2 regions of the Pseudalkalibacillus sp. JSM 102089 genome follow, and region 2 is predicted to be linked to the other one. Evidence: predicted binding sites of a transcription regulator. Region 2 holds the regulator's gene; the other holds the start of a gene.

Region 1 (16,609 bases), on a different contig from region 2:
CAATGTTAGTTAGCTCTGTATGTAAAATAGGATGTAGCAGAAAGCCTGAAATCGTCATTAGCAGAACGATCGACGATTTATAAAGAAGAGGTCCTCTCTTTAAATAATCATCTGCATTAATTCGAAGCAACGTCTGTCGATGGTCGTCGTCTACAGTCAATCCCTTTCGATATAAAAATAAAAGACCTGTCATGATCACAGCATAAATGACAACAACCACTGGTGCCAGGTTATATAGAAAATCATTAAAGTCTAAATGATCAACAGCCTGCCCGATCATGATGTTCGGCGGATCACCAATCAATGTTGCTGTACCACCTATATTAGAAGATAAAATAACAGTTACTAAAAAGGGCATGCTCGTAATTTTAAGTATCCTTGTCAAGGTAAGTGTAATTGGTACGAGAAGAAGAACAGTCGTCACATTATCTAACAAAGCTGATCCAATTGCAGTCAATGTCCCTATTACAGCAAGTAGCGGCAGCGGTTTTCCTTGTACCTTTTGCGCAAGTTTGATGGCAATATATTCAAACAATCCATTCTGACTTGTAATGGAGACAAGAATCATCATTGAAAACAATAATGCAATCGTATTCCAATCAACGTGGTTCATGAAAGCAGAATCGGTGGTTGTAATTCCTGAAAGTAGCATGAGAAGACCACCGCCACAGGCAACGATCGCACGATTAATTTTCTCAGTTAATATGCCGACGTAAGCAAGAACAAATATGATGAGCGCGATGATCATTTCCAATCCATGCTGCCCCTTCCCTGTCCCGTTTCTAACATCGTATGACGAGCTGTTCGATTTCATGAATAGACTTCTATTTCCTTCTCAAACGAATAGAATGTACAAACTATCTCGTTTAAGGAGGAAGACCATGAGATCGAAACATGCAGTCTCAAGTATGGGCGCAGGGCTATTAGCAATAATCGTGATTGTGCTTGCAACTAGCGTGCTTTTTTCTTTAATTCTTCGTTTCACATCTGTATCAGAAAACGGACTGAGCCCATTCATTATTGTTGCTACAGTTATTGCATTTTTTATAGGTGGATTTATTTCAGGTGGGAAAGGAGGAGAACGCGGTTGGCTACTAGGAGGAGGAACAGCCATTATGTACGTCATTCTCCTCTTTCTTATTCAGTATCTGGGTTACAGAATAAACATGAATCTTGAACAATTGCTTTATCATGCTGGTTATGGTCTGATTTGCATTCTAGGAGGAATCATGGGGGTAAATGTTAGAGGCGGAAATCATCGAGAGGCTTAGACGAACAAAGAGCGCCCTCTGATGAGGACGCTCTTTATTATGTTACTTGCTGTTTTCAGTGATTGATTCGCGGATAGCCGCGCGGTCAAACACCATTTTTGTACCGTCTGTAGTACGGATTGTAATTGTACCTTCATCCATTGCATCAATGATGCCGTGCATACCACCGATCGTTACAACTTTATTTCCTTTTTCTAAGCTGGCTTGCATTTCTTTCGTTTTCTTTTGACGCTTCTGTTGCGGGCGAATCAAAAGGAAATAGAAAATCGCAAACATTAGTAGAAGCGGGACTATATTCATTAACGTAGAACCCATATTCATTTCACCCCTTTCCAGCAATCATACAATCTATGGATTAAAAGTTTTTCGCATTTGGTTTATTAAACCCATATTGTTCAAAAAACTCATCCTTAAAGTCCAGGAGACGATCATCCATAATCGCCTGCCTAACTTGCTTCATCAAGTTTAACAGAAAATAGAGATTATGGTAAGTCGTTAATCTAAAGCCAAATGTTTCATTGGATTTTACAAGATGACGAATATACGCCCTTGAATAATTGCGGCAAACATGACAATCGCAATTCTCGTCAAGCGGACGGAAATCACGTGCATATTTTGCATTTCGAACGACTAGACGACCATTGCTAGTCATTAGTGTTCCATTTCGCGCGATACGAGTAGGAAGAACACAATCAAACATATCCACGCCTCGAATAGCTCCGTCAATTAGAGAATCTGGTGAACCAACCCCCATTAAATAACGAGGTTTCTGAGTTGGAAGGTGAGGCGTCGTAAACTCGAGCACGCGATTCATCACGTCTTTCGGTTCACCTACTGAAAGGCCTCCAATAGCATAGCCCGGGAAATCAAGTGAAACAAGATCCTCAGCACTTTGTTTTCTTAACTCTTCATACTCTCCACCTTGAACAATTCCAAACAACCCCTGGATATCTTTTCGTTCATGAGCTGTCAGGCATCGTTCAGCCCAGCGACTCGTACGCTCAACAGAACTTTTCATGTAATCAAATTCTGCTGGGTATGGAGGACACTCATCGAATGCCATCATAATATCAGAACCGAGTGCATTTTGGATTTCCATTGCGCCTTCTGGAGATAAGAATAACTTCTCACCGCTCATGTGATTCCGAAAATGAACGCCTTTTTCCTCAATTTGTCTAAGGTCACTTAAGCTAAAGACCTGAAATCCTCCAGAATCCGTAAGAATCGGCTGATCCCAGTTCATAAATTTATGAAGGCCACCAGCTTCTTTGACAATATCATGACCAGGACGAAGCCAAAGATGATACGTGTTACTAAGGATAACGCCAGCGCCCATTTCTTTTAGTTCTTCTGGACTCATCGTTTTCACTGTCGCAAGTGTTCCAACAGGCATAAACATCGGTGTATCAAACGTACCATGTGGCGTGTGCAGCTTTCCAAGACGCGCCCCACTTTGTTTACACGTTTTTATTAATTCATAGCGAATTGGTTCTGTCATTCTTTCGTACTCCCTTCCAAAATCAACATTGCATCACCAAAACTGAAGAAGCGATACTCTTCCTCAACAGCCGTGCGATAAGCAGAAAGCACAAAATCTCTTCCCGCAAGGGCACTCACTAGCATGATCAATGTTGACTGAGGCAGGTGAAAGTTTGTAATCAGCCCATCGATTGCTTTAAAAGTATAACCCGGATAAATAAAAATGTCGGTCCAACCCGAAGCTTCTTCAAATTGTCCATCATGTGCTGATGCCACGGTTTCAAGTGTTCTCGTTGAAGTAGTACCGACAGAAATGATTCGGCCTCCCGATTCCCTTACACTGTTCAACAGTTCAGCCGTGCCCTTTGTCAGTTGATAAAATTCCCCATGCATTTCATGTTCAAGAATATTATCGACGGAAACTGGTCGGAAAGTGCCAAGACCCACATGAAGTGTAATAAATGCGACATGAACGCCTTTATCTTCAAGACGCTGAAGCATTTCTTCTGTGAAGTGAAGGCCAGCAGTTGGTGCTGCTGCTGATCCTCTATGCTTAGCAAAAACAGTTTGATATCGTTCTTGATCATCGAGCGTTTCAGTAATATATGGTGGAAGAGGCATTTCGCCAAGCTGATCAAGAATTTCATAGAAAACGCCTTCGTATTGAAACTCTAATACACGTCCGCCATGTTCAAGTGACTCTTTGCATACGGCTGTTAGACGTCCATCGCCAAATGAAATCACAGTGCCTGGCTTCACTCGCTTAGCCGGTTTAACAAGAGTCTCCCATTGATCCTCTTCCATTTGCTTAAGAAGCAGCACTTCAATTTTAGCTCCTGTTTCTTCTTTTGATCCATACAACCTAGCTGGCATGACTCGTGTATCATTCAACACAAGACAATCACCGGGATTTATGTAATCCTCTAAATTGGAGAATTCGCGATGCTGAAGCTTTTGTTTTAATGGATCTAATACCATCAATCTGGACTTTGTCCGTTCCTTTAACGGCGTTTGAGCAATTAACCGTTCTGGAAGTTCGAAATCAAAATCATTTACGTTCATTTTATTCACCACTGTTTCTAGAAAGAGTTCAACTTTATTGATTTTACCACAGCTTTACCTATTGGCGCACCCTTAAGGGGCAGTTCCCCTTCCACCATGTTGAAAATGGCGTTTGGAAAGCTGCCCCTTATCTGAACTTACCTATAATAAAAAAGAGTAAAGACAAGGCAATACTAACGACTATTGAGGTTACAATCGGAAAAAAAAACGTAGTGTTTCCTTTTTTGATTACGATGTCACCAGGTAATTTTCCAATAAAGGACCACAACACACCAATGGCCAAGAAGGCGATCCCTAAGATAATAAACAACTTTGAAATTCCCATCGCTATTGAGGAATCTCCATACCAAAGTGATCGTATACCTGATGAGTAACCATACGTCCACGAGGTGTACGCTGAAGAAATCCAATTTGAAGAAGATAAGGTTCATACACGTCTTCAATGGTATGACTTTCTTCACCAATCGTTGCTGCAATTGTATCTACTCCTACAGGACCTCCACGGAATTTCTCTATGATGGCTAATAGAAGCTTGTGATCGATATGATCAAGTCCAAGAGGATCGACTTGCATCATCTCAAGAGCCTGAGAAGCAAGTGAATGCGAAATGACTCCATCCCCTTTCACCTGTGCAAAATCCCTTACACGTTTTAGCAAGCGATTGGCAATTCTAGGTGTCCCTCGCGATCTTCGAGCAAGTTCAACGGCAGCAGCGTGGTCCATTTCAACATCGAAAATGTCAGCTGTTCTCATTAAAATAGTTTGAAGTTCGTCTTCAAGATAATACTCTAATCTACTCAGTACGCCGAAACGATCTCGTAAAGGCGCCGTTAATAGTCCAGCCCTTGTCGTAGCGCCTACTAAGGTGAATGGTGGCAGATCCAAACGAACAGATCTTGCCGTTTCGCCTTTTCCTATTACAATATCTAGACAGTAGTCTTCCATCGCAGGATAAAGAACTTCTTCAACACTTCGAGGTAGTCGATGTATTTCATCGATAAATAAAACATCCCCAGGTTCAAGGGCGGTTAATATAGCTGCAAGATCACCAGGTCTTTCAATCGCAGGACCTGATGTTGTACGCAAATTTACTTCCATCTCGTTTGCAATAATGGCTGAGAGAGTCGTTTTACCTAGACCAGGAGGGCCGTACAACAGCACATGATCTAAGGGCTCTTCTCGCATTTTAGCCGCTTCAATAAACACTTCAAGATTTCGCTTTACCTTTTCTTGTCCAATATATTGACTTAATCGCTGAGGACGGAGGCTATATTCTACGGATGAGTCGTCACCGACCTGCTCACCTGATAGAATTCGATCTTCCACTTTACTCCCTCCTTATTGCTTCAGCATAAGCTGAAGGGCTTTTTTAATATACTGATCTGTCGTTAGCGTTTCTTCAACTAGCTTTGGTTTAATCTTCTTAATTTCTCGCTCAGCATACCCAAGAGCTTTCAATGCTTCTAGCGCTTCTTCTAGCTCATGAGCACCCTCTTCTTGAACTTCATCCACTGCAAACAATCCCTCAGTTGGAGCGCCAAAGCCTTTAAGCTTACCTTTTAGATCTAGAATGATTTGTCTGGCAGTTTTCTTACCAACGCCAGGAAACTTTGTTAGAAATTTCTCATCTTCCATTTCAATGGCACTCACAACTTTATCAGGTTCACCAGTCGCTAAAATCGCCACAGCTCCCTTAGGACCGATACCGGAAACATTTAGAAGCTTCTCAAACAAAAGGCGCTCTTCCCGTGTTGGAAATCCATAAAGGGCAATGAGATCTTCTCTAACGTAATGATGCGTAAAAATTTGAATCGATTGATTACGGTACTTCTGAAATTCAAAAGGATTTCCACAGTAAATTTTATATCCTATCGCATTCGACTCTACAACAATGTATTCTGTATCAATATATTCAACCGTGCCTTTAATATATTCTATCAAAGCTACTCTCTCCCCTGTACATACGAACATGTATTTCTATCTCTCCATTCTACCATAAAAAGATGAAAAGCGGAGACGAGCGTTTAGAAATGGAGATAAGCGTCTAAATCAAAAGAAGAACCTGCCCTTACTGGACAGGTTCTTCTTTTTTAATTTTAGAAAAAGACTGGATGACGTCTTCAAACTGATACCACGACTCTACTGGAATTCCTTCCATAAGCTGCTCTCTTCTTTGACTTTCTAGCTTTCCTACATCAATTTGAAAAAATGTTTGAATGACTTTCTCTTCTGCCGGAATTCCATCAAATATCGTAAGAACCCCCTCCTCTGTTAATCCAAAATGGCCATTTTGTTTACTCGCAGGCGAAATATCTTCTAAATTCCGTTCAAATATCATTCGTCCTTCTTCCTGATCTACAAGTTGCCAATCAGCGTATTGACTCCAAAAATCTTCCATTGCCCATATAGTTTCATATACAGATTGGTTCGTTGAAACACCGTCCGCATAATTTGTTCTCAATATAACTTCAACGACTAGTGGTCCTTTTTCTTGAGTTTTGGTTCCTGTAACCGGTGATATGCCATCTCCTTCATAAGCCACGGCCGATGTTCCTCCAAGAACAAGAAGTACACCTAATAGAAGGAGTGGATAAAGGCTTTTCATATGTTTCCAACACCTTTCTTCCATTTTCAAGAAGTTCATGCCGTTAGCGTTTCCATTTTATTGAGGAATATGCATAAAAAAAAAGCTACAGAAAAACTGTAGCTCACAATTGATCATAAACATCATCATTTATTTCAGCATTATGATAAACATCTTGCACATCATCGTTATCTTCAAGCATATCAATTAGCTTTAACATACGAAGCCCATCTTCATTTTCTAATGGGGCGTATGTTTCTGGAATCATCGTGACTTCAGTGGAAGAAAAACTTAATCCGCTCTCTTGTAATTGGTGCTTTACATCTTGAAATTCCTGGGGATCAGTATAAATCTCATAAGCATCCTCATTTGTTTCCATTTCTTCAGCCCCGGCTTCAATAACCTGAAGCATCAATTCATCTCCATCGAGATCATTTTCGGAACGATCGATCACAAGGAGACCTTTTCGGTTAAATAAGAATGAAACACATCCGTTTTCACCCATATTTCCTTTATTTTTACTAAAAGCATGACGCACATCTGCTGCAGCTCGATTTTTATTATCGGTAAGTAGTTGAACCATAATGGCGGCACCACCTGGGCCATACCCTTCGTACGTCACGTTTTCATATTGAACACCATCTAAGTCCCCTGTAGCTTTCTTAATTGCGCGATCAATGTTTTCGTTAGGCATATTTGATGATTTTGCCTTGTCCACAGCAAGCCTTAATGAGGGATTCGTTTCTGGATCGCCCCCTCCTTGCTTGGCAGCTACAAAAATTTCCTTAGCTAGCTTCATAAATACTTTTCCACGTTTAGCATCTTGAGCGTTTTTTCTACGCTGTATATTTTTCCATTTGGAATGTCCTGCCATCTAAGAGAACTCCTTTCAAATGAACTGATTTCCCAACTATATCATAGGGCTCAAGTCTCCGAAAAGAGTTTTGCATATGTAGTCGAGCAGGCTACTGCCCGCTCGTTATTTTTGTTATTTATTGTTTTCAAATGGACGTTTTGCAGCATTTCCGATGTCATCTAATATGCCATTTACATCTGCCTGTACCTCTTCAAAACCATCTCCATCTTCGAGGCGGTTATTAACATCGCCCATTCGACCAAACACATTTTCATCTGTTGAAATTGACACATTCTTTTGCTTTGTTACTTTTGCTACCTCGCTGCGAACCTTGTCTTTAACATCTGCATCGTTTTTGTCGTTTGTATCAACGGCAATCATAATTTGATCACCATATACGATAACTCGAGCATCATCCACGTTCTTAAGCTTATTGATTCGTTTAGCTAGTCGTGTAGAAAGCTCATTATCATAACCTGAATAATTGTTATCTGTACGCATATATCCAGGGCCATTCATGCCATTTCGCTTATCGATTTGCTTTTTGTCAGGGGACTTAACTCCGTTCGAATAGTCACGATCAATCATATCCGTTACTGCACCTTCACGGTAATCACCGTTATTATCTTCACTCGTGTAGTAACCAATTGGACGTGCGGAATCGTTATAACGCGTATCCATCGCCTCATTATCAGCTGTACAGCCGATCAAACCACCTGCGAGCATCATCGTTGAAAGCGTCAAGACTGTTTTCTTCATATTTAAAACCTCCTTTCACCTTTAGAATGTGAGGAGGCTTCTCATTTTAATCTGTTAGTTCTAGGTAACAGAGGGACCTACTTCAGAATTGAGTTGATAAACCGTGATCTAAGATCGTTTTGTTGTGCCACTTTAACTAATAGGGCACTTCTTCCATTTGGGTTCATCAACCATTCTCGGTAGAAATCGGCAGGATAGGCTAGAAGCCTACACAACAAAGGGTTCTCTAAGCAATGTCGAACAGTCGGGATATGAGATCTTGACCATTCATCCAGTGACCAGTTACAGTGAGACAGCATTCGATTCATTAACTGTAAAAAGTCATATTCATGAGGGGCATAGTTCGCAAGGTCACCATCAATCAATAATAATGTATCCGTACGAAAGATAAAATTATGATGTGCGGGGTCGCCGTGAACAATGCATTTATCACGGAGAGCATTTCGTTCCAATTCTTCGATCGCTGTCATACCCGAAATGACTTCTTCCCCTACAGAAATATAATATTGAATCAATTGTTTTTCATTTGCAGATATTAGAGAAGATCCTACTTCCTTCTTGAAGCGAATTAAACGGTTCGTCCACTTACGAGTAAGTGATACGGGAAAAATATCTTTACTGACTAATCCTATACTTTCTTGATGAAAGTGTGCTACTTTCTCAATCGCTAGAAGCCGGTCTTCTTTCAATGAGTAATTGAGCATTCGTCCCTTCATTGTTTTCATACAGGCAAAATATAGTCCCCCGTCCTCCTTAAGCCAATCGCCATCTGGAAATGGAATGAAAGTAATAAAAGAATCTGAACAGTGATGTGAGAGGTATATTTGCTTTCTTAACGATTCCTTTTTTAAAGATCCTTTCATATAAACTGATACCCCAGTAATCAATTTGCCCTTCCAAACAAGTGAATTAACACGTTCTAAATGAAGAAAAAAAGGACGTACCCTTTCCAGGATACCGTCCTCTTTTTCCTTAGCGTGATTCTGCATAGCTACTTTCCATGCCCATGTAATCATCCATCATTGGCGCTTTATTCGCTCCCTGAACAAATCCCGGATTAGCATATTGCGGCATTTGATGATATGGTGATGCGTTCTGATTCCCACCACATCCACAGTCGTGCTGTTGATAAGGTGATACCATTGGCTGATTCGGGTAACCCGGAGGCATCATCATGCCTGCTACGTTCTCATTTGGATAGCCATAAGCTCCCATTACAGCTTCAGGATATTCTTCATTTCCTTTATGGCCATAAGGTGATGGCATACCATTCCCATTCATTGAAGCACCTGCGACATTTGGGTAGCCCATATTCATTTGAGGATAACCGGAAGCTGCACCTGCTACAGCACCTGGGTATCCACCATTGTTTCCTTTGTGCCCGTAACCTTCATACGCACCCGCTACGTTTTGATTTGGGTAACCCTGGTTCCCATCATATTGCATGCCACCTACTGATCCTGGGTACCCACCATTGTTTCCTTTGTGCCCATAACCTTCATACGTACCCGCTACGTTTTGGTTTGGATAACCCTCGTTCCCATCATATTGCATGCCACCTACTGATCCTGGATAACCACCATTATTTCCTTTATGACCATAACCTTCATACGCACCCGCTACGTTTTGATTTGGGTAACCCTGGTTCCCATCATATTGCATGCCACCTACTGATCCTGGATAACCACCATTGTTCCCTTTGTGCCCGTAACCTTCATACGCACCCGCTACGTTTTGATTTGGGTAACCCTGGTTCCCATCATATTGCATGCCACCTACTGATCCTGGATAGCCTGACATTTGTTGATTGGCTTTATGACCATAGCTTGCTCCTGCTACATCTGAGCTTTCTTCACCCATTCCATAATTACTTTTATTAGCCCCACCGACAGAACTCTTATTTGCATATTGATATGCGTCTACTACATTCTGATTAGGATAGCCGTTACCTTGATTATACGCGCCTGCAACATTCCCAGAAGGCGCACCGAAATTCGGCTGACCATAACCTTCATAAGCCCCAGCTACTTCAGAGTTTTCCTCTTCTTTATGGCCATAATTATTCATTTCTGCTCCTGCAACTGAACCTGGATAGCCACCTTTATTTCCATAGCCTTGATACATCCCAGCCACTTCTCCTGGAGAGCCATTTTGATTACTTTTGTTCCCATAACCATCATATACACCAGCAATATTCTGGTTGTTCGGGAAGCCCATATGCGCTCCGCCTACAGAAGTTGGATACCCCGGGTAACCTCCATTGTATTCTTTGTTTGCATAATTCGTTGCCCCCGCTACATTATTAGGATAGCCCTGATTCATCGGCGGTGGAGGCATTTCCATTGATGAGGATTCAAATTCGCTCAGCACTTCTTCGTCATTCATTGGATAGAATAAATTTTCTGTTTTCTTCGCTTTCTCAACAGGTTTCTTCGCAGCTGTCTTTTTCTCTTCTACTTTCTTCTCAGCTTTCTTTTCAACAGGCTTCATTTTCTTTTCAGGCTTTATTTCTTTTGGCTTAACCTTTTTAGGCTTCTCTTCTTGAGGCATCATGTTCATATTCATGTTCATGTTCATATTCAATTCATTGTTGATCGGCATAGTCATTGAAGGCTTCTCTTTCGGCTTCATCATTGGCTTTTCTTTTTTCTTAGGCATTTCTTTTTTCATTTCTTTAATCGGCATTTCCTTCTTCTTTACCGGAACACCGCCAGATGGTATTTTCACTTTCATACCAGGCATAATCATATTAGGATTGTTAAGCTGTGAATTAACAGCTTTTAGTTGTTCAAAATCAACACCATATTTTTTAGCGATTTTCCACAAAGTATCGCCTTTTTGAACGACATGTATTTTCAAACTAAAAAACTCCCTCCTGTAATCAGTACAATGAAATTCAGTACAGTGTATGCGTGACTGGGCAGATTGCTACCTTTTTTAAAGGATAAGATCATCACATTAATATGCAGGAGTAAGTGTAGCTATGTATAGTGTCTCTCTCTTTTAAAAAAAAGGAATCAAACATCATGTCTGATTCCTTATCCATCATGCTCGATCAAGCATTCGATTCAATGCTTTAATTGCGTAGAAGGATGTTTCTTGATCAACGATTATTTGATTCGTTTTCTTTCCACTTTGTACTTCCTCAAGCGCCCAAAGAAGGTGGGGCATATCGATTCGATTCATTGTAAGACAAGGACACATATTTGGGTTTAAAGAAACAATTCTTTTATCTGGATGCTGTTGAATGATCCGATTCACAAGATTCATTTCTGTTCCAATTGCCCATTTCGTACCTGCCTCTGCTTCCTCAATGGTTTCAATAATCATTTTAGTAGATCCTGATAAGTCAGAGCGTCTAACAACGTCAAAACTGCATTCTGGATGAACAATAACGGACATACCAGGTTCATTCTCTCGAATTTGTGCGATGTTTTGAACTGTAAACTTTTCATGGACGGAACAATGACCTTTCCAAAGAATCACCTTAATTGCATCATAATCTCCCTCATATTCAAGCGTATCCGTTATTGGATCCCACACTGCCATCGCTTCAAGTGGAACACCAAGGTCGTAAGCTGTATTCCGCCCAAGATGCTGATCAGGTAAAAATAGGATGCGTTCTTTTTGAGTAAACCCCCACTCAACCATTGCTACAGCATTTGAAGATGTAACCGTGGCTCCTCCGTTTCTCCCAACAAATCCTTTAATAGCTGCCGTTGAATTTACATAAGTTAGGGGAAGTACAGTCTCTCCAAAAAGATTAATGAGATGGCTCCAAGCACGTTCAGTTTGATGAATATTCGCCATATCAGCCATTGAACATCCTGCTCGCATATCAGGTAAAATAACCGTTTGATCTTCTTCAGTTAAAATATCTGCTGTTTCGGCCATAAAATGAACACCACAAAAGACAATTGCTTCTGCCTTCTTATTCCGAGCGGAAAGCTGGGCAAGTTGAAGTGAATCTCCGGTATCATCTGCAAATTGAACGACTTCATCTTTTTGATAGTGATGGGCAGGTAAATACAAACGATCCCCCATCTCGGCTTTAATGGCTGCGATTTTTTCTACCATTTCTTGATCTGATAGTTCTTTGTATCGATCAGGAAGTCCGTTCGATCGCTTCAACGCATCTAAAATACTCATTTCTCTTCCCCTTTCATTCGTAAGCTAATATCAAGGCTTTTAACAGAGTGTGTTAAGCAGCCGAGCGAAATAAACTGAACACCTGTATCACGATAAGTTGCAAGGTTGTTAAGCGTGATGCCCCCAGAAGCTTCAGTTACAATGTGGTCAGGTACTAACTGCGCGTATGAAGCGACTTCTGTAGGAGAACAATTATCAAACATAATAATATCTGCTCCCGCATTCGCCGCTTGACGAACTTCTATTTCAGAAGACGTCTCAACTTCAATTTTGGTCATATGCCCTAAGCGACCTTTCACATGTGCTACAGCCTGTTCGATACTACCAAACTGGGCAATGTGATTATCTTTTAACATTACCCCGCTATCAAGAGTCATTCGATGATTAAATCCTCCTCCACTCCTTACTGCATACTTCTCATACATTCTTAACCCAGGCGTCGTTTTGCGTGTATCACAGATCCGAATCGATGAATCTCCCAACAATTCCACAGCATGGGAAGTCATCGTTGCAATACCGCTCATTCGTTGTATCATATTTAAAACAACCCGTTCTCCCGTTAATATTGTGCGAACTTTTCCTTTAACAGAAGCAATTACTTCACCAGTTTGAACGTGATCGCCATCTTCGACGTAAACCTCGACACAAATATCCCGATCAAGAAGTTCAAACCCGGTCTCGATTACCTGATGCCCACAAAAAACGCCAGCCTCTTTCATTACAAATAGCGCCTCAGCTTGCTCCTCTGAACGAAATAACAACTCACTTGATAAATCAACATTTCCAATGTCTTCAATAAAAAACTGTTCTAGATCTTTTTTGACTTTCAGCCCAATCATCGTAATATATCCCCCTGAGTATTCTTTTTTGCTTCCACTCTTGCTTCTGATCTGGATAATCTGCGCGATAATGCCCTCCTCTGCTTTCTTCACGAAGAAAAGCTGAAGTTGCCATTAACCACCCTACCTGAAACATATTGTATCGCTCGATTGACTCTATTTTTAAATCCTCAACTAGCCTCATTTCATCCAGCTGAAGCATTCTTAGCGAGTAAGCTAACCCATCACTTGTTCTTACCATTCCTACATGTTGTTCCATTATGTTTTTTAACTCATTTGTTGTTAACAAAGGTTCACGAAGTTGAAAATGTGAGCTCTCCGATTCACCTTCCGGAACGTTCCGTTTATTTTGAAGTATCCACTTCGAGGCTTCACTAGCAAATACAATTCCCTCCAAAAGAGAATTGCTTGCAAGACGGTTAGCGCCGTGCACACCTGTATGAGCGACCTCACCAAGAGCAAATAAACCTTCTATGGATGTTCTACCAACCTGGTCCGTCATTACTCCGCCCATAAGAAAATGGGCGCCTGGTTTCACAGGTATGATTCCCTCCGTTAATCTTACGCCATGACTTTTACACTGCTTAGCGATTGTTGGAAATCGTTCTTCAAACTGTGAAACCTTTGAGATATCAAGGTATACAGTCGAAGCCTCTTGTTGAATCGCTCTCGCAACGACATCTCTTGGGGCGAGATCTAATTGGTCATGCTTACCTTCCATTAAACGCTTGCCTTCAGACGTTAATAAAATGCCGCCTTCTCCTCGGACAGCTTCTGAAATAAGGAACGATTGCTCGGTGTCTCCTGCATACATTGTAGGATGAAACTGCATAAATTCTAGATCGGCTAGAACGGCGCCGGCACGATAAGCCATCGCAAGACCATCGCCCGTTATTGATAGTTCATTTGAAGTAACAGGATAAAGTTGCCCCGCTCCTCCGGTAGCGAGAATAGTGTATGCTGCATTAATAAGCATTCTTTCACCTTCTTGATTGATCGCTTCAGCTCCAATACAATGCCCATCTTTCATTGTTAAGTCAACGATTTGATGATGCTCAATGATCGTACACTTTCTTTGAACACGCTTCATTAGAGTTAAAACAATTTCTCTCCCCGTTGCATCTCCCCCAGAATGATAAATACGTGAAACACTATGAGCTCCTTCTTTACACCTTTTATACTTTCCATCAGCTTCTTGATCAAAATGAACTCCTAAGTTTATGAGCTGATCGATTTGATCTGGTCCTTTTCTGACCAAAAGTTCCGTTAGTTCTTCATTATTATGAAAAACCCCGGCACGAATCGTATCAAAAAAATGATTTGTCCAGCTGTCTTCATCAGCTGTAGCTGCGGCAATTCCTCCTTGTGCAAGCATTGAATTGCTTTGTCCAAACTTAGACTTTGTGATAACAGTCACATTCTTTTGCGCCGAAAGAAGTTCGGCCACCATCAACCCACTCACACCACTTCCAATTACTAATACATCTGTTTTTAGCTGATTCATGAAATCCCTTCTCTCGCTGAACAATATGGAGATTACACCCAAGTAAATTAACATGTGTCTTGACACCTATATTTACATATATTTAAATAAATAACAAGACGGAAAATAAGCGAGGAGATTAAAATGATTTATTTAGACTACGCAGCTTCAACACCGATGTCAGAAGTTGCAATTGAGGCATATACTCATGCTGCACAGCATTTCTATGCAAATACACAAAGTTCTCATGATGCTGGCACAGACGCTTCTCATTTACTAGAAGCTGCGCGTAGTTCAATCGCCTCTCACATCAATGGCGAACCATCAGGAGTTTATTTTACATCTGGTGGAACAGAAGCAAATATACTCGCTCTTAGAAGTTTAGTAAAAATGTATGCTAAAGGACATTTGATTACTTGTTCTGCAGAGCATTCTTCCGTTTTGCATACATTCTCTCAGCTAGAACAGGAAGGATTTGAGGTAACATATCTTTCTTATGATCATAATGGGCATGTATTACTTAGTGAATTGATAGAGACTATTCGTGAAGACACGATTTTAGTATCGATCGCCTGTGGGAATAATGAAATAGGAGCCGTTCAGTCAATGAAAGAAATCGGAGAAGAACTTGCGAAGCGTCACATTCTTTTCCATACAGATGCAGTACAGGCTTTCGGCAAAATCGCGATTAATGTCAAGGAGATGCATATCTCTGCATTATCCGTTTCATCCCATAAGGTATATGGACCAAAAGGTGTAGGTGCATGCTATATTGCACCGTCTTTAGCATGGAGGCAGGATTTACCCGGAACCGTTCATGAAAAAGGATTTCGTCCTGGTACCGTAAATGTTCCAGGCATTATGTCCTTTGCTGCAGCAGCAGAAGAAACGATTCATGCGTTGAACTCGAACCAAACAAAATATACAAACTTACGTGCCTACCTCGTGAATAAACTTACTCATCCGAATATTGTCATCGAGGGAGAGCAAGGACTACCACATATTATCGGACTTCGAATCAAAGGGCTGGAAGGACAATATGTCATGCTAGAGCTGAATCGCAAAGGAATTGCTATTTCAACTGGATCAGCCTGTTCAGTTGGCCAACAGCAGCCTTCAAAAACATTGCGAGCAATGGGGAGATCGGATGATGAAGCTAGAGAGTTAATTCGTATAAGCTTTGGAAAAAGAACTACACAGAAAGAAATTGAGAAAATAGCAGACGTATTTCGTGAAATCCTTACACGCACTTCCGTAACAAAGATATAATAAGGGTACACATCGTGGTCTTCGAAAGGGGTTTTCAATAGTGGGACAAGAAGGAGAAAAAATACTGGGTGAGAACAGGAGGTTACTCATTCTTCAATGGCTGAAAGAGAGCGAAAAGCCTTTAACAGGAAGTGATTTATCAAAACGAACCAATGTCAGCAGACAAGTGATTGTCCAGGATATTTCTTTGTTAAAAGCAAGAAATGAACCGATTATCGCTACTTCCCAAGGATATGTCATGTTCTCTTCAGATCGGAAAGATACAAAGCAAGAACAAGTGATTGCATGCAAGCATTTACCAGAAGATACAAAGAATGAACTCTATACAATAGTTGATAACGGCGGGATTGTGAAAGACGTCACCGTTGAGCATCCTCTTTATGGACACTTAACAGCTTCACTTTACGTAGGAAATCGCTTTGAAGCAGATCAATTTCTTTCTAGGCTCTCTATGACAAATGCTTCTCTTTTGTCCGAGCTTACTTCTGGTGTTCATCTTCATACAATCGAAGCAAACTCTAAATCACAGCTTGAGGCTGTTATCAACGCGTTAAAACACGAAGGATTTCTATTAGAACAGGACTAATTCTAAAAACTTTATTTTCCAATAGAAAAGAACGGCTCAGATGCCGTTCTTTTTTATTGCATTCCTATCGCTATTTATTTGTTACAACAAAGCAGGGGTACTCTCCTAATACAGATATACCAATACCAAGCGCTTGAATTTCTTCCATTACGCCTTTTAAGAGTACATCGCGGTTAGGACGTTCGACATCAATAATAAAGAAATAGTTACCAAGTCCTGTTTTCATTGGGCGAGACTCAATTTTCGTTAAATTGAGATTACGCCATGCAAAT
Region 2 (16,609 bases):
ATCAGTTACAACAAACATCATATCCGCCCTCTCCGTTTTGTATTAGTACATCTTGTTATAGTACAGTATAACGAATATTCGAAAAATTGCAACCATAAAAATAGCCTAATTTTGCTTTTCGCAAAATTAGGCTATTTTCTACTGAAGAAAGCGACGGTTTTTCTTACTTTCCTTAAGCTTTTCAGGTGTTACATCTGTACCTTCTTCATCTACAACTTTTATAGAATGAAGTTGGTTTTTGAAAGAAGAACGGAAATTTGCTAAATATTCCTTACGTAGCTTTTTCTGTTCTTTTTTCTCATCTTCTGTTAATGATGATTCTTTCGCTTTACGAGATAGCTCGTTAATTCTTTGGAGTTTATCTTCAAAAGGCATGTAAAATAGCTCCTTTACTGAAACTTGTATCTCACATGCTAACGCATGTTTTGAACATAGACAAGTTTAGTGCTTCTCGTTCTGCTCGTCAACATATTCCTGATAACGTCTATGTACCGTTGCTTTCGAAGCGTGATGTCCAAATCCTTTTAGCGTTGCAGCTATTTCATTAAACGTAAGACCACGGTTTCGTAGATTAACAATTTCTTCGATTGGAACTTCCACCCGCTCACGCCCACCTTGATTTTGCTGGCTGAGGTTTCGCTGCGGTCGATAGCCTTCTTTAACCGCCTTGTCCATTCCACGTTTAATTTTCAGATTATGAAGCTTGCGCTGAAATTCTTCAACGATACTAACGATTTCAAGAACCATCGAATCAGATTCCGACAATTGAAGTTCTCCGTTTTGATTCACTGTATAAATCGTCCCTCCATATTTATGGACGGCATGTAGAAGAGCGATCTTTGCATTCCCTCTCCCAAGTCTCGTTTCATCTTGAATGAGCAATGCCTCAACATGCCCCTCTTTCAATAAGTCAAGCACCTCGAGTATGCCATCGCGATCAATGTCATACCCGCTGTGCTTTTCTTCAATCAAGCGCTGTATAATGAAACCTGACTGTGATGCAAATCGTTGTAGTTCTTCTTTTTGCCTGGCAAGAGAAGACTCCTGTGCTTCTTTCTTTGTGCTTACCCGACAATAAATAACGGCGTTCATACTTTATTCTTTACCCCCAAGTGCGGTAGCGTTCGCTTCAACAGGGATGATGAGAGTATCTCCTGCTGTAATTCGGTTTGCATCAATGCTATTCACTTCTTCAACCCAGCTGACGAACTTCCGATCAGACAACTCATGTGCAGTACGGAATTCTTCCGCAATTTCTAAAACAGTATCTCCCTGCTCCAATTGTACCGTTGTGTAACGATCATACTCCTCAGCTGCAGCTGTTCGCAAAGATAAAAACACAATAATTAACACAGCTACAAAAGATATAATGACAAGAAAATCAACTCCAGACAAGCCCCCAGCTTGCTTTCTCATCCCAATCACCCCATATGCGAATATTTGTTCTGTTTTTAGTATATCAGAACCTCTGTTCGTGTCAACTAATTTCTTCGAACTTATGTTTGTATGCGAACAAAAATTCTGGTATACTACTAACAAATAGATAGATTGGAACGAGGTGCCAGATATTATGAAACTATCAAAGCGTCAGCAGGACATTCTGGACTTTATTAAAGTCGAAGTTAAGCAAAAGGGTTATCCACCCTCTGTAAGAGAAATTGGCGAAGCTGTTGGACTCGCTTCAAGCTCCACTGTCCATGGCCACCTGGCAAGACTCGAGAAAAAAGGGTATATCAGACGAGACCCAACAAAACCAAGAGCTATCGAAGTGCTTGGTCTTGATGAAACAATCGATATTCCTCGTCAACACACTGTAAACGTTCCCGTCATTGGTAAAGTAACTGCTGGTCAACCGATCACTGCCATTGAAAATGTAGAAGAATACTTCCCGCTTCCAGAGCAGTTTGCACAGGATGAAGAGCATACTTTTATTCTTGTGATTGAAGGGGATAGTATGATCGAAGCTGGTATTTATAACGGTGATATGGTCATTGTGAAGCAACAACCAACTGCAAATAACGGTGATATTGTTGTCGCGATGACAGATGAAGCTGAAGCAACTGTTAAACGATTCTTTAAAGAAAGCAACTACTTCCGACTTCAACCGGAAAACTCATCGATGGAACCGATCATTCTTGATTCCGTTTCTATTCTTGGTAAAGTAATTGGGGTCTTTCGCTCCATTCACTAGAAGCGCTGCGTGCGCTTCTTTTTTTATGTTATATAAGCTTTCTGGGCTATAATATAACAATACGAGCTTCTTCTCTTCTTTTATTTATTAATCCCTCCGTCTGTGTAAATGATCGCAGTTTGAAGAGCATAGGGGTGTAGCTTTACATTACAACCAACCTCACCGACCTACTTTTAACTCTTACAGGCTATACAAAACCGCCCTTCATTTAAATGAAGAGCGGTTTTGTATACTTCTAACATTATTCTTAAACGGTTACTTTTCAGCAGCCTCTGAAGCCGCTATAACTAATTCAACTGTTTGATCTACTGTCGCCTGACGGAACTTTTGGAACTCATCAGTGATATAAACGGAAGGATCTTCAGGATAGTACTCCTGAGCGGCTACGTGAAGGTGTCCACCCGGAATATCATAAGCTCCTATCCCAATTCGCACACGATTGGATCGGTACTGACTTTCATTCGATAAGTAGCTTCCGCCTCCTCCTTTACGAGCTTTTGATCCTTCAGTCGGACCCCCTTCATGGCATTCATACGGTTTATCACGATATTCTGGTGCGAGCCATTCGCATACTTCATCGCCTCTTTCCACCGGCCATGGTCCAGTATTGGCTGCAATCATTTCCTTGTAAGGAAGCGTTGTTTCAATAAATTCCGGCAGTTTTTCAGGCATCGGCCAATTGCTCACTGTCGGAATAACTTCTGAGCGATCTTCAAGAGTGTTTCCAACCCCTGTGCGCCATCTCCCGGCAAACCCTTCGATGGTCATAGCTTTTGGACCCCCTTGACTGATTGTCATCATGAGATCCACCTGCTCTTTACTATTAACCAGGTAAGGTCCAAATGTATCTTCAACGATTCCTTCATCAAAATCATCCCATCGTACCGGAAAATTCGCTGCTTGAATAAAAGCTGGACCTTCTTCCGTCAAAACGACTTTCCCATCCATTTGAAGCGCTGCAGCGCCAGAAGGGTTTGATCTCCTAAATTCCTGTTCTAAACGGTATGGATCAAATCCACTTACTAAAACGCGCTTAACTTTCTTCCCTTTTGGAAAATCAATAGAAGTAATTCCCCTTGACGTGTACTCTAGTTTCTTCATCAGTTCTTCTTGCTTTTTCTCCGTTACTGTATATGATGGTTCCCATTGCCTGAGGGCAGCAGTCATATGTAATCGAGTCCAATATAGCGGGCGATCATCATAACGATCTAGTTCCCCTAAATCATTTCGTTCGCCCTGAGCTCGAGCCACAGCCGTATCCCACAGCTTCTCACCATGCTTTTCGATCACTTTCTCTGCTTTTTTTACACTTTTCGCTTTGCACAAATCTTCCTTAAATTCATCTGCAAAAACTGTAAACTTCGCCTTATCCATAATTTGCTGTGGGATAGGGGCACCGTCTTCCATTCGCTGCTCCTCTGGTGTTAGCGCCGCATCAGTGTTAAAGCAATCACCTTTGGCACTTCCAGTTAACGGTGAGAAACCGAAAGTTAACATCCCTACAAGAAAAAGCGCAATCCCATATTTCCATTCCCTAGATTTCATATTTCTGTTTTCCTCCCCTTCTAGTTGAACTATCTTCTATTGTAGAGATGGGAGGTTGCATTTTTCAAACTATTACAAGTATTCTGATCAAAAATGAATCATTCGAAGTGGATCATGTATGGATAACATACTTATATTATAGAAAACCGTGACGTTTTCTCTGCATCTTTCGACATATAGATAAGCTTAGCTATCATTTAATGAACTTCATTTAGTTTAAATGTAATCTCATATAGCGGCGATCAATCGGTTGATCCGAATAAAAGCCTGTCCCGCCTATTTATTCACTTGCGCCAGAAAGTTGAACAGTCTGCCTTATCATGAATATTGAATTCGATCATTTTTTTAAGTAATGAAAAATCAACTGAACTACCCCACGGAATACGCATTAGTTGTTTAGTGTGGTCATAGCCAGCAAGTTTCATTTCTTCAGAAAAATGAACAATTCCATTCTTTTCAGGGGCAACAGCCAAATGATGTTTTGCTACGCTAAAGGCAATAATAAATGTTCCGTGATCTGTAAACATTGGCTGATTCCAGGCAATTTTCGGCACCAGGTTTGGAAATTCATTTTGTACCCAGGTCAAAACTTGTTCCGTTCGCTCTCGGTGCTGCAGGTTCTCTATCTTTGCTAAATATTCTTCAAATACATCCATTTTTAGTCCTCCTATAAAACAAGCAAATGTAGTGATGTACCATATCTTACTGAGATAGTACCATTACAACTCGCTATTCATCACTACTATATCACCTATCATTTGTAGTTTACCCTCTTCAAAAATAATTCCATCGCCGTCATTCGCTGCATAAACAGTTGTTCCTGTTCTCTTAACATACTCCCAAACTTTACTCTTATAATCTGAACTCCAGCGATTGTAGTGAGGTAAAAACTCGAAACCGACAAGACCCAAAGTTTGGTACAACGCCTCGCTAGTTGTTTCTGTAAACATCTGAAATAGCTTTGTAGATCTACCGAGTTGAACCGCTCCTCCGCTCACCCCAACAAGAATTCCTCCGCGATTATAGAAATCTAAAAGAACGTGAATCATATGCCGATGTTTAAGAGCCTTACTAAATTCCAGCGGATTACCTGCTGAGAGATGAATTATATCTGAACTCAATAATTCCTCTATTTTCGTAGGTTCAAATTCACTGTATAAATCGAAAAACATGATATTCTCGATTCCATAGTTTCGATAATAATTCACTTTAGTACCGAAATAATTCTTTTCTTCATCCTCCGTTGAAGGTATGTAGCTAATCTTTTTGTTTCCCCCACTAAACAATAATTCATCTAATCTTCGGTTGCCGGGTGTTTCATTTAATTGATCGCTATAAAAGTATAACTTTCCCATTAATACACCTCATTCATACCCCTATACGATAAAGTATTTTGAAATTCTGTTCGTTTATTAACTCTCACGATATTCATTCCATTCTTTCGAGAGAAGACTGTACAGAATAGTGTCATGAAAGTGATCGTACAAATATTCAGCGTCTTTTATGATTCCATCTGGTTTAAAACCAAGACGTCTAGGGATTCCCTGACTTTTTTCATTCTCTATCCCGCACTGTATTTCAATTCGATTCAAATTGTATTCTTCAAATGCCTGAACAATTAGTTCATTAACGGCAGCTGTCATAATCCCCTTACCCTGGAACTTATCAGATAGCCAATAGCCAATACTCGTTTTCTTGTTAGACCAATCGATGCCATGGAATCCAACCATGCCTGCTAATCTTCCATTGTGCACAATACCTGCTTGAAATCCATCATGTGAAGAAAACTGCTTTAGCCACATTTCAATCACTGGCAAATAATCCTCTTCTTCTTTCATATTGTCTACCCAGGGCAGCCATTCCCTTAAATAATCTCTCGAATGGTCAACCAATGCAAATAGCTCTTGCGCATCTTCGTTTTGAAGTAACTTTAAGGAGACCTCTTCATTCACTTTTAACCTAAACATACGATACCCCACCTTTTTTTCATAAATATATGGAAAGCTAACCACTTCCAATTATTTCAAAATATTTAGAAAAATGCCATCTTTTATTTATTCTATTTCTAAAAAATATTTCTATCTAGCAATCAGTTAGTTTACAGTCACTGATAGGGGTAGTAAATCTCTATAACATAAAAAAAGGATGCTGAGCATAAATACAGCATCCTTTCACTAACAGCAACACCCACCGTCATCCCCGCAACACCGCTGACAAGCTGTTGTAATCACTGAATTACTAGTTGCAACTTTACCACAGCTATACGTAAGAGTTGCTTCATTAATAATAAAACACTTGCTACCAACACGTATTTTATAGCTGATCACACGTGAATCTCCTGCTGGAATTGGATCTAAAGAGAAGCCCACCGCCGGGTCTAGTCCCGGTTGGGTAACGCCGTCTATCTTCACCGTATCTGGAATAAACTCTGAACCATCAGAAAGTAGATCCTCAAAAAAAGCATTGTCAGCTTCTACTACGCCATCGTTTGTTATTGTAACGGTGTATGTTAAAACGTCTCCAGCGTACGAGATTGTTTTACTCACTTCTTTATCCAATTCTAGGTCTGCTTCCCCAAAGTCAATCTGGACGCCTAGCGCATTAGGCATATAAAGATCACCTGTGGAACTAAATCGAAATAACGCAGATGCTTGATTATTTGGTAAGTAGTTGGTCGCATCAACATTGCTAATGTCCCATCCCTGTCTTCCCGCCAATATGTTTGTCCCAGGAGTACCAGGGTTTTGATTTCGATCACCGTAAGAACCAGTCGTATCTAAATTTCCTGAATCATCTGTTATTTGCGAACCAAAGAAGTTTCCTGCCGGGTTACGAGGCCCTGACAAATTCGTTAGCGATAAGGCGTCTTCACCGAATTCCGCCTGGTCCCCACTAATATTCGCGTCACCTTCTTGTGCACTCAAGAGCACTCTTGCATCTACGTCACCACTCGGAGGAGTTAAAAAACCCGTTATCGGGACGTCAATCGGGTTACCGTTACTTACTTGTCCATCTGCTCCAACATAAAGATTCATATTACGGTTATTTAATGCTGTGTTTTCATAAACAACTGCTAACGTCCACCCCGCATGGTTAACAAAACCTGTTGAATCAACAATTGCTGGCACGCTTCCAGCACTGAACGTTCCTGCTCCAGCAGATTGCACTAGCGTTGTAACATCTGCTGATCGCATATAAAAACCGTTAAATTCATTTGCTGTGATAGGATCAGGTGTAATCGGGGTGTCACTTACGAGCGGAGTAGAAAATAAAATGTCATCATCTATTAATGCCGACAGGTCTTCATCATTACTTATATATAATCCTCCCCAAATCAATTCAGCATAGAGCACCGTACTTCCCACAGGTAGAACGAGAACAGCTTGAGATTCATTTTCCGTGTAGTCTGTCGTTGTACCAGCTGATCCTATGATTGCTGGTGGAGGAAAGGCATCGACAGTTGAAGCACTATCAAGCGTAATGAAGGCACCAATTGTACCATCTGTTCCTGCCGTATTTGGTGTATTACTAATTCCACTAAGCCCAAGGGTATTTCCTGTAAATGTAATTGCTCCACAATTATTAACTGAAAATCGATTTATAAAAGCCATAATCAGTTATCCTTTCTAACAATATAGTAGGCTCGAAACATGATAAATTAAATTTTTCATCTACTTCAAGTTACCCTTTGTTTAATATTTCCTTATATATTGTATGCATTGCGTTAGGACAGGGTGTACATATTCGACTAGTTTGAAAATACATTGTTCAATTACCTTTTTCTACGATAACGCCAAGTTCCGGAACAGTTACATTAAGTTATTGCAAACTATCAGAGACATTTTGCTTTTCTGGAATTTGATAGAAGATCTTCCTTGTGAATTTTGTCTTATTTCTCTTTCTTAACTTCAACTGATCATACGATAATATATGAAGATCATGAACAAGATGAAACGGGTTACTTTTATGAAAAAATCAAAAAACCTTTAAACTCGATCATACGAATTCAAAGGGGTTTTAATAATATATAATAATTTTAGTTTATGGCTTTGTTAAAGCTGTCACTAAAAATGCCATTTGAACCTATTTCAAAATATTAATGAGTCATCTAATTCAAACAAGCGGCTGTTTCTACTAAACTTTTTATGGTGTAACGAGACAAATAACTACTTAGTACATTGAGTTATATGAAGATGACGAGGTGGATGGAATGGTACAGAAGGAAGTTCAAGACCTGTTAAACAGGTTGATTCTAATCGAACACATTTCTACAACGTTGTACCTAGCAATATCAGCGTATATGGATCAAAAAAATATCACTAATTCCTACCGTCAGGCCTATAACTATATTAAAAAAATCGACCCGCAAACAACAGTTATTGTACAGGAATTCTTACGAGAACAAATTGATGAAGAAGCACAAACGCTTACGATCGTAGAGAGGTTAAAGTTAGCAGATGATAATACATCCGCTCTTCTCTTATTTAATCAAGAGCTTGCACAAAGGCAAGCTGGATAATAATAAAGTCCCGCTGATCATAATAATCAACGGGCTTCCTTTTCCCATATGTAATGAAGCAACGATACAAACTTGCCGTTCAATAAGACTTCATCTTGATCCGTATAAGCATGTGTAAAACCATTTTTCGCAAGTACTTTCTGTGAGGCGACATTATCTTGAGTTGTTCTAGCTACTATGCATTGAATGACTTCGAGATTGGTTGTCTTTTCTAATAAAAGCTTGAGCGCTCTAGTTGCTATTCCATTGCCGGTATAACCTTCACCAATTCTATAACCAAGCTCGGCGCAATTGTTGATGGAACTGAAGTCTAAATTAATTCTTCCTAAGATCGTGCCATTTTCATCTTTTATAAGGTAAAAGGTCGATAAACAGAGAGATTGTTCAGTTACTAATTGTACGAGCTTGTCGTTAAACGTCTCAAATTTATAATAATCTTCTCCACGATCTGGGACCATCTTATTGAAATAAACTCTGTTTGCGACTTCAAAGTGAAACAATGATTCCGCATCACTTTCTTGAAGTTTATGTATTTTAACTTCCATCATGTTCTCCCCCACGCTAAATCATTCATAGTAGAACTTTACCTATCGTGAATCAATCCATGTAACAATCAAATCCCTACAAGGACTTAAGCAGTTTAATGTCTTCAGGCCTATTGAAGAGTGAGTGACGGTAGATATAAACAAGCATCGATAGCATCATCGTCGCTAACAACGCAATCCGAACAACCATCGTTTACACAATTTCAGTCAAAACAACAGATTAAGTGTTGTTTTCGGTTTTCAAGGAGTACTTAGTGAAATAAGCACCGAGTAAGAGAAAAACCATCATCGCAACCCAGTTAATCATTCCCATGAAATCAAACCAGTAAGCTAAAAGGTTCACGATCGCAATGAGAAAGAGAAACACTGGCGTTAAAGCACTCTTTATACCGGTCAATCCAGCCGCTTTTCTTTTCCGTAAAACAATAAATGTAGCTACAATTAAGGCTGTAACCGTGATAATTGTTAAGATAACAGGTGTCATTTGTCCCCTCCTCCTTTTTAACGTGGTGACGCTTTACGTAATTTTGGTGTGAGCAGTTTCAATATAATAAATCCTTTTTATCCTTACCGTTGATTTTAACATATTATTCCACACTCAATTCCAACTACAAGTATAAATGTTACGTATCTATTAAGTTTAAATCCCTTCTGTATTCATTAGTACAACTCTCCAGCCATCAGGATCTTCAATCGTTATCCCTTTCTCTTTCCAATACACATTTTCAGGTTCTACTTCCCTATGCCCTATTTGATTAAGTCTTTTTGCTACGCTCTTCAGCTCTTCTCCATTTGGAATATAGAAAACGATTAAGTTATCAGCAGTAGGAGCAGGGCAAGGGCTACCTTCTTCATGTGACGTGAACTCTAGTTGATAAGATAGATGAGGTAAACCATATACCACTCCCGTATATCCTGCGTGTCCAGTAAATTCAGCCACTCGCTGCAAGCCTAATCCATGTTCATAAAACTGAATAACCTTATCAAATTGATCGGTCGGCCTAGCTATTCGAACTTGCATTGCGTTAAAATCTTGAAATTTCATCGTCGTTCCCTCCAATTACCATATATAAGCAGGTTATTTCAACAATCTAATTGTTACATACGTATACTTTAAGCTTTCTCCAGCATCATGGCGCTAGAACAATGAATGAACTTCTCTACGACTTTAGGATGATATGAGGAAATAATTCATATAAAAAAGCTGAAGCCCCATAAAGTGAACTTCAGCTTCTAATTAAAATAGGACCCCATTAAACAATTGAAGATTCAGCACTAATTCTTCGAGATGAATACTTCGCCATCAAATAACGTTTTGAAAAATATAATCCTCCAAAAAATAGCGCAAGAGCGATGTAAGCTGGAAGCAAGTGAATAAACGTCGTGTAGCCAATCATAATGTGTACATAAATTCCTGCTACAAACGCAGGTAATCCTCCTATAAGAAACATCCACCATAGCCATGTATTCCCCGATTGGAAGCCCCAGAGAGCAGACATGAGCACTAACAATCCAACGCTAATCATCGCTCCTCCGAATCCAGCACGGTCATGGGCGATGACTGAGATCAATCGATCATTGAAGGACTGAATGAGATCCGCTGGCATGCAGATGTATTGTAAGTCCGTTGGGACAAAAACCCCTGTCACACCAATTCCGGCAATAATCACTCCACCAAGAACAAATGAAAATCCAAGCATAACAAAACAAAATTGCCCAATAACGCCTTTACGCCATGCCTGGTCATTCCGACGGTTTCGTGATTTTGGCGTTCTCTTTATACCTTTCGTTTTCACGTATCCTCTAAAGTAAAAGGGTAATAACACAATCCAAAACAGCAAGTGTAACCAGTCGAAGTACCCATAGCCAATGAAAAGCAAGATGCCTAGAAAACCGATAATTGCGGCAATATCAATCGCCTGCTTTGCCCACAACATTCCGTACTTAACTCCGTTATAAGACAGCGTCATATAAACAATGCCACCAGAAATCATCGTTCCAGCTAACGTCATTCGGTCATGTGCCATAAACCATAAGAGTCGTTCATTAAAGAGCAACAGCTCCTGACGAGTTAGCTGCATAAACCTTTCATCATATGGTAAAACGATCGAAGTGAGACTTAACATTAAAGCAATCATGCCACCGATCATGATAAATAATCCAAACAAAAAGTAGTCTTTCCATCCACGACTTTCTTCTTCAAATGCGCTATCGTTCATCGCTTCATAAATTCTCTTAGGCAACCCTGGCCCAGCTTCGACATATTCACCAGATAGGAACAACAAATCAGCACCGTTATTCACTAGCTGTAGAGCATCTTCTGGCTCTTTCACTCCACCCACAGTCACCAATCGTAATGAAGGAAATTCTTTTTGACAATAGGCTAACGCTTCCTTATGTATCGCAAGGTTTGCTAACGTATCTAAACCTTGCACTTTATCAATCACAACACCCGTTATGTATGGAGAAATAGAATCCAAGTCAGCTTTTTCAATTTGATTACCTGGCACTCGAACATAAATGCTTTTCCATTCTCGAATGGACCTCAGCACATCCATATTCGTAAAATCGATTTCATTATAATGGATTTCATAAACACCATTATAAGGTTTTAAAGCTCTAGCGATCTCAATCAGCTCAACGCTTTTACCGCTTAACTGGAACATAGCGGGCTGAACCAACTTGGCTTGATCTAACCGTTGAAGCGTCTTTGCAAGGCCCGCTCTCTCTCCCTGTTCAGAAAAAGCAATACTTCCATTTTGTAGCCTCGTTGGTTTCGTGTATTCTTCAGATGGCTCTTTCGTAATCGGACCAATTTCAATACAGCCAAACCCCAAATGGCTAAATCCTTTTAAACCAGAAAGTCTAGGATCAATTTTGCCTGATAGACCCACACAGCCTGGAAAAGTAATGTCTTCGATCTTAACCATCAGCTCACCCGCTACCTCTTCTCTTCCTAAAAAATGAATGAGATGCTGTCCACCTGGAAGTGAAGCGATACGATTCATGGACTGATGAATAAACTCTCTTGAAGCTTCGGGACTCCATTTTGATAGAAAAGGTTTAAACATGACATGGTAGGACCAGTCCGGCATATAATCATCCTTCTAGTTTACATAATTTAATTATAGTTTACTATGTTATGAAATAAGCTCTGTTCTGAGACGCAGGCGTTTCCATTAGTTTATATTTTTTTATAATAAATCAGTCATTAACAGAATGAAAAGTATAACCGCGGTAACAATGTATGTATTGGCTATTTTTTTAGTTTGTTCTTCTTCTCTTATTTTTTCGATTCCAAACAGTAGAAACATGACAAACAAAAATGAGATAAAGACTTGACTAGAAATCGCGTTAGGCAAAATAAAAAAATGATTGAAAGCCATTCCTATTGCTACGATTGCCAATAACAAATTAACTTTTCTTAACAGAGTCATAGAAATCACGCCTTCCTAATGAATCGTTCTTTAACTAAATAGCGGGACTGTTATTTCTTGTTTATTTTAAGGAACTAGGAATTTCTCATTCCTTTTCGATCACCGTTAAACAGAAATAGAAAAAAGACTGCGCGCATACACGCCACAATCAGATTTACTCAAGCTTCCACTTCTTCATACGGACATATTTTAATTATTTTTCTTCTAGCAACTCGATAATCTTATCGAGCTTCTCTTCAACATTTTTCGTTCGCTTATGATTAACTTTTGAATTAATAAGCAGCCGTCTTATAAATAATACGAAAGATCCTACAGTGATGCCCAACAATATGATTGTCATCAAATAGATCAACAAGGAAGGTCCATTATCCAAACTACCACTACTCCATTCTTTGATATTCTTAGATGAGATACAATGTGCTTCTACCTTATCTTCCAATTCTAATCTTTATCCTACTTACTTACCCAATATTTAAAGCTAGGCTCTCATCAACTTCTTCAAGAGGAAGAGCTTTCACGCTCATTTAGGTACTTTTGATAAGCTTCTTTTACTTTATCTCTTTCTGGGGTAATCTTAGAAACTCTGTGATGGATGTCATGGAGGAGATACAGTCCACGAAAAAGGCAACCAGCAACGATGCCAAACGCTACAATTCCACCTACTAGTGGCCCAGTCATCATCAAAATGAACCCTAAAAATAGAGGCTAAAAAGATCGATAATAGTAAATACAAAAAAACCCTCCAATAACTTTTTTGGAATCACTTTCATAATCCCATTCATCTACTATTAAACAATACCATATTTTTACCAATAAACTGCGTCCTTCAAGCATTTTCTTATCAAAATCGCATAAAAAAAGCGGTTCATCAATGTGCCCAAACGATTTTTGGACAATTTGATTGAACGGCTTTTTCAATATCTTACATTATCCTTTTTTCACTAAGTAATGAAGCTGTGCAAACTGACCATACTGGCGCACATCGGTTAACTCCAGGTCATGCTTGATCTCACTGTGTTGAAATAATGGAATTCCTTTTCCAATTAACGCTGGTGCAAGCGAGATAATGAATTCATCAATCAAATTCTTCTCAAGAAATTCATGAACCAATACACTGCCACCGATCAGCCATACTGTCTCTCCACCCTGCTCATTTAATCTACTCAATAATGAAGAAGGGTCTTCCGATGTAAATGTAACATCGTCTGTGTTTTCTCGTGATTGAGTCGTATACACATAGGAAGCTTTTCCCTCATACGGGTTAACCCCGTTCTCTTGTTCCATTATCCAGTCATATGTACGTCGCCCCATGATGAGTGTGTCAACATCTTTCATGAACTCCCCATAACCCGCGTCACCTTCTGGATCAACTTTAAAAAGCCAGTCGAGTGAGTCATCTTCTGTTGCAACGTAGCCGTCAACGCTAGTTGCGATGTATACGGATACTTTCCGCTTTGGCATTGAATTCCCTCCTATATACTCGTTGAAGTGATTTGTTGGAAGATCACTATATCAAATAATGAAAAGACGGCGAATCTCTCTTACTATCTCACATTTAACCTCTAATATGTTGCCTTACTTGAATCATTTCTATTACCCAATGATAGGCTGCTCCTTACCACTTACAAGATCATTAATCATAAGTCTGTGCTCACTGAAGAGGTTTTCCGGAAGATCAGCTAGTGAAAAGAATGCTGTCTCCAACGACTCGTCACTTCCTCGTAGCTTACCTTCAAAATCATGACAGCGGAAAAGAATTTGAACCGGTGACACCTGATCGCCATTACCAAACGTTTTTTCTTTATCGGGGCCAGAATAGATCCCGAACAGCGACATGCCTTTCAACACAAGTCCCGCCTCTTCAAATACTTCTCGTCTTGCCGTTTCCTGAACCGATTCATTCAAATCCATAAACCCACCTGGCAGTCCCCATGACTCGCTATCAGTGCAAAGCTGTAACAGCAATCGATTCTCATCATCAAAAACCATCGCCCCCGCTACGACCATAATGACTTTCTCGTGACCTACCATAGAACGTAGGTGCTGTATGTAATCCATAACTAACCTCCATAGTTGTTTATGATTATTCTACTGATCTTTTAACTAAGACGGAAAATAGTTATTCAAGTTTAGAATAAAAATGAGAACTAGAATTCCAAAACATATGAAAGGGATCGTCCAATTTACTTTTATGTATTTCATGAAAAAGCGATCCAATAAGAAAAACGAAACAGCGATAGCCATGGTCCCAAGGCCAAAGAGTGCTCCAGCCCCGATATGAAAGAACGCTGATCCATACACCTCTCGTAATCTAGTTCGATCCGATAGAATCGAGGCTAAGACGTCACTTAACAAAGAAGCCCAAATGCCATAAATGTAGATAGCTAAAAATATTTCAAAGAATAGATGGTTCACACCATGGAAGTATGACATTTCCGGATAAAATAGCATTGACGTAAGAAGGGACACCAACACAATATAAGCAACGCTTACCGCTAACTTTCTTTGATAGATGTTTTGTAGTGCGTGATGTTTTGACATGATTGAATCTCACTTTCATTACACAAGATATCTTTTCTCAATATCTATGATATCCATACAGATGACGATTGTAAATAAATGAGAAGATTTCATGCAGCGCTCAATGAACTGCAAAAAAAGATGCTAATCATCTTATGAAATGATTAGCATCCCTCTTGAAGTAGCCACGCGATTATTTATAAATCACGCTGGCCTTATATGATGGTTATTTGAATGATTTAACGCCTAAATAATGGTCTTGCCAAAAGTCGTAGCTAAGATCAGTGACTTCTACACCGCCGCTACCAGCATGGATGATTTTATTGTCGCCGATATAGATTCCGCTATGTGAAGCTCCTTCTACATCATAAGTCCCTTCAAAAAAGACAACATCTCCGATTGCTGGAGAATCTACTTCTGTCCCGTCATATTTCCACATATCACGTTCCGTTCGTGATATGTCGACTCCAGCTTCGTTAAACACATATTGGATGAAGCCACTGCTGTCAAACCCGTCTGGTGTCGTGCCGCCCCATACATATGGCGTTCCAATTAAGCTTTCCGCAATGGAAACCACTTCGGATTCGGAAACGGATTCAGTAGGAGCGTCATCTGACGTTTCAGTCGCTTCGGATTCACTTGAGGATAGCGCACCCATAACCTCAGGTCCAGCTATACCGTCTACAGTAAGTCCCTCGTCTTCTTGAAATTCTTCAACGGCGTCTTCTGTAATCTGACCATAAATACCATCCAAGTTATATGAATAATAACCGAGAGATTCCAGTTCTGTTTGTAGTGCCGTAACAGCCTCGCCACGATCCCCGCTCAGAACGTTAAGTGATGATGAACTAACTGAATCACTTTGCTTCACGTCATTTGAGTCGACCTTAGCAAATGCCCCTTCACTTAAGACCGGAGAAAAGACCATCGCGGCCACCAAAGTAGATGAAGCAATATATTTTCGTGCGGTTAATCTAGATTTATTCATGTAAATTCCTCCTACCGATTCTAGCTGAAGTTTAGCAACTTGATAGATAAATAAAAATTAAAGATATGTAACTACTAGCAACCTATATGCCGTGTGATTGTCACACTTCTTCGAGCCGATTCACCTAGTCTAACAGAAAAGTTCGATCATGAGGTTTCACTGTGATTAAGCCTGAATGATAACTTTTACAAAAAGCATTTTCAGTGTTACTAGATGTGTCATTATTCAATTAAATGTGAGAACCATCACATTTTTCCCCACAATAATGAAATATAATAAAAGAGTCAAATACCCCTATAGGTAATTAAAAAGGAGACGATCGTATGAGTAAGAAAATTGTAATTGTTGGTGGCGTAGCTGGTGGCTCAACAGCGGCAGCTCGTTTGAGGAGATTAGATGAAACCGCAGAAATTGTTATGTTTGATAAAGGTGAGTATATTTCTTACGCCAACTGTGGGCTCCCTTACTATATAGGTGGAACGATTGAAGACCGCAAGAAACTACTCGTCCAAACACCAGAAGGCATGACAGCAAGATATAACTTTGATATTCGTACATTGAGCGAAGTTACACGAATTGATCGTGCAAAAAAATCCATCTTTGTGCACGATTTAAAATCCGGTCAAACTTACGAGGAAACGTATGATCAACTAATTCTTTCACCAGGAGCACGTCCGATTGTGCCACCGATCCCTGGGCTCAATGAAGCAAAGGCACTCTTTACTCTTCGAAATATTCCTGATACCGATCGGATCAAATCATATGTTGATGAAGAGAAACCATCAAAAGCTGTTGTTATAGGCGGTGGCTTTATCGGTGTTGAAATGGCTGAAAACTTGAGGGACCTCGGCATGAACGTCACAC

The links. The regulator LexA, encoded in region 2, represses DNA repair genes until DNA is damaged. The targets are predictions, from matches to a motif close to CGAACATATGTTCG.
Region 1: ruvA (Holliday junction branch migration protein RuvA) is a predicted target of LexA. The motif match lies at 5,777-5,790, and genes of this name have one in related genera.

The regions. Positions count from the first base shown of each region.
Region 1 is NZ_JBEWYW010000004.1:107,455-124,063, reverse strand. It holds gene ABVF21_RS11235 (ArsB/NhaD family transporter) at 1-814, opposite strand, end outside; gene ABVF21_RS11230 (TIGR04086 family membrane protein) at 882-1,271, shown strand; gene yajC (preprotein translocase subunit YajC) at 1,314-1,586, opposite strand; gene tgt (tRNA guanosine(34) transglycosylase Tgt) at 1,627-2,769, opposite strand; gene queA (tRNA preQ1(34) S-adenosylmethionine ribosyltransferase-isomerase QueA) at 2,766-3,812, opposite strand; gene ABVF21_RS11210 (DUF2905 domain-containing protein) at 3,940-4,137, opposite strand; gene ruvB (Holliday junction branch migration DNA helicase RuvB) at 4,140-5,138, opposite strand; gene ruvA (Holliday junction branch migration protein RuvA) at 5,151-5,753, opposite strand; gene ABVF21_RS11195 (BofC C-terminal domain-containing protein) at 5,881-6,417, opposite strand; gene ABVF21_RS11190 (YebC/PmpR family DNA-binding transcriptional regulator) at 6,521-7,270, opposite strand; gene ABVF21_RS11185 (YhcN/YlaJ family sporulation lipoprotein) at 7,385-8,011, opposite strand; gene ABVF21_RS11180 (phosphotransferase) at 8,089-9,000, opposite strand; gene safA (SafA/ExsA family spore coat assembly protein) at 8,984-10,870, opposite strand; gene nadA (quinolinate synthase NadA) at 11,057-12,160, opposite strand; gene nadC (carboxylating nicotinate-nucleotide diphosphorylase) at 12,157-12,999, opposite strand; gene nadB (L-aspartate oxidase) at 12,953-14,503, opposite strand; gene ABVF21_RS11155 (IscS subfamily cysteine desulfurase) at 14,627-15,751, shown strand; gene ABVF21_RS11150 (transcription repressor NadR) at 15,792-16,337, shown strand; gene pheA (prephenate dehydratase) at 16,408-16,609, opposite strand, start outside.
Region 2 is NZ_JBEWYW010000001.1:448,563-465,171, forward strand. It holds gene ABVF21_RS02225 (HesB/YadR/YfhF family protein) at 1-21, opposite strand, end outside; gene ABVF21_RS02230 (DUF896 domain-containing protein) at 139-375, opposite strand; gene ABVF21_RS02235 (YneB family resolvase-like protein) at 442-1,092, opposite strand; gene yneA (cell division suppressor protein YneA) at 1,096-1,416, opposite strand; gene lexA (transcriptional repressor LexA) at 1,568-2,191, shown strand; gene ABVF21_RS02250 (hypothetical protein) at 2,447-3,736, opposite strand; gene ABVF21_RS02255 (iron chaperone) at 4,021-4,392, opposite strand; gene ABVF21_RS02260 (Type 1 glutamine amidotransferase-like domain-containing protein) at 4,456-5,091, opposite strand; gene ABVF21_RS02265 (GNAT family N-acetyltransferase) at 5,149-5,703, opposite strand; gene ABVF21_RS02270 (DUF11 domain-containing protein) at 5,911-7,347, opposite strand; gene ABVF21_RS02275 (hypothetical protein) at 7,947-8,255, shown strand; gene ABVF21_RS02280 (GNAT family N-acetyltransferase) at 8,282-8,800, opposite strand; gene ABVF21_RS02285 (hypothetical protein) at 9,021-9,284, opposite strand; gene ABVF21_RS02290 (VOC family protein) at 9,441-9,845, opposite strand; gene ABVF21_RS02295 (dihydroorotate dehydrogenase) at 10,054-11,895, opposite strand; gene ABVF21_RS02300 (DUF4083 domain-containing protein) at 12,431-12,676, opposite strand; gene ABVF21_RS02305 (hypothetical protein) at 12,736-12,918, opposite strand; gene ABVF21_RS02310 (dihydrofolate reductase family protein) at 13,165-13,698, opposite strand; gene ABVF21_RS02315 (NUDIX hydrolase) at 13,831-14,295, opposite strand; gene ABVF21_RS02320 (hypothetical protein) at 14,341-14,778, opposite strand; gene ABVF21_RS02325 (C40 family peptidase) at 14,984-15,745, opposite strand; gene ABVF21_RS02330 (CoA-disulfide reductase) at 16,069-16,609, shown strand, end outside.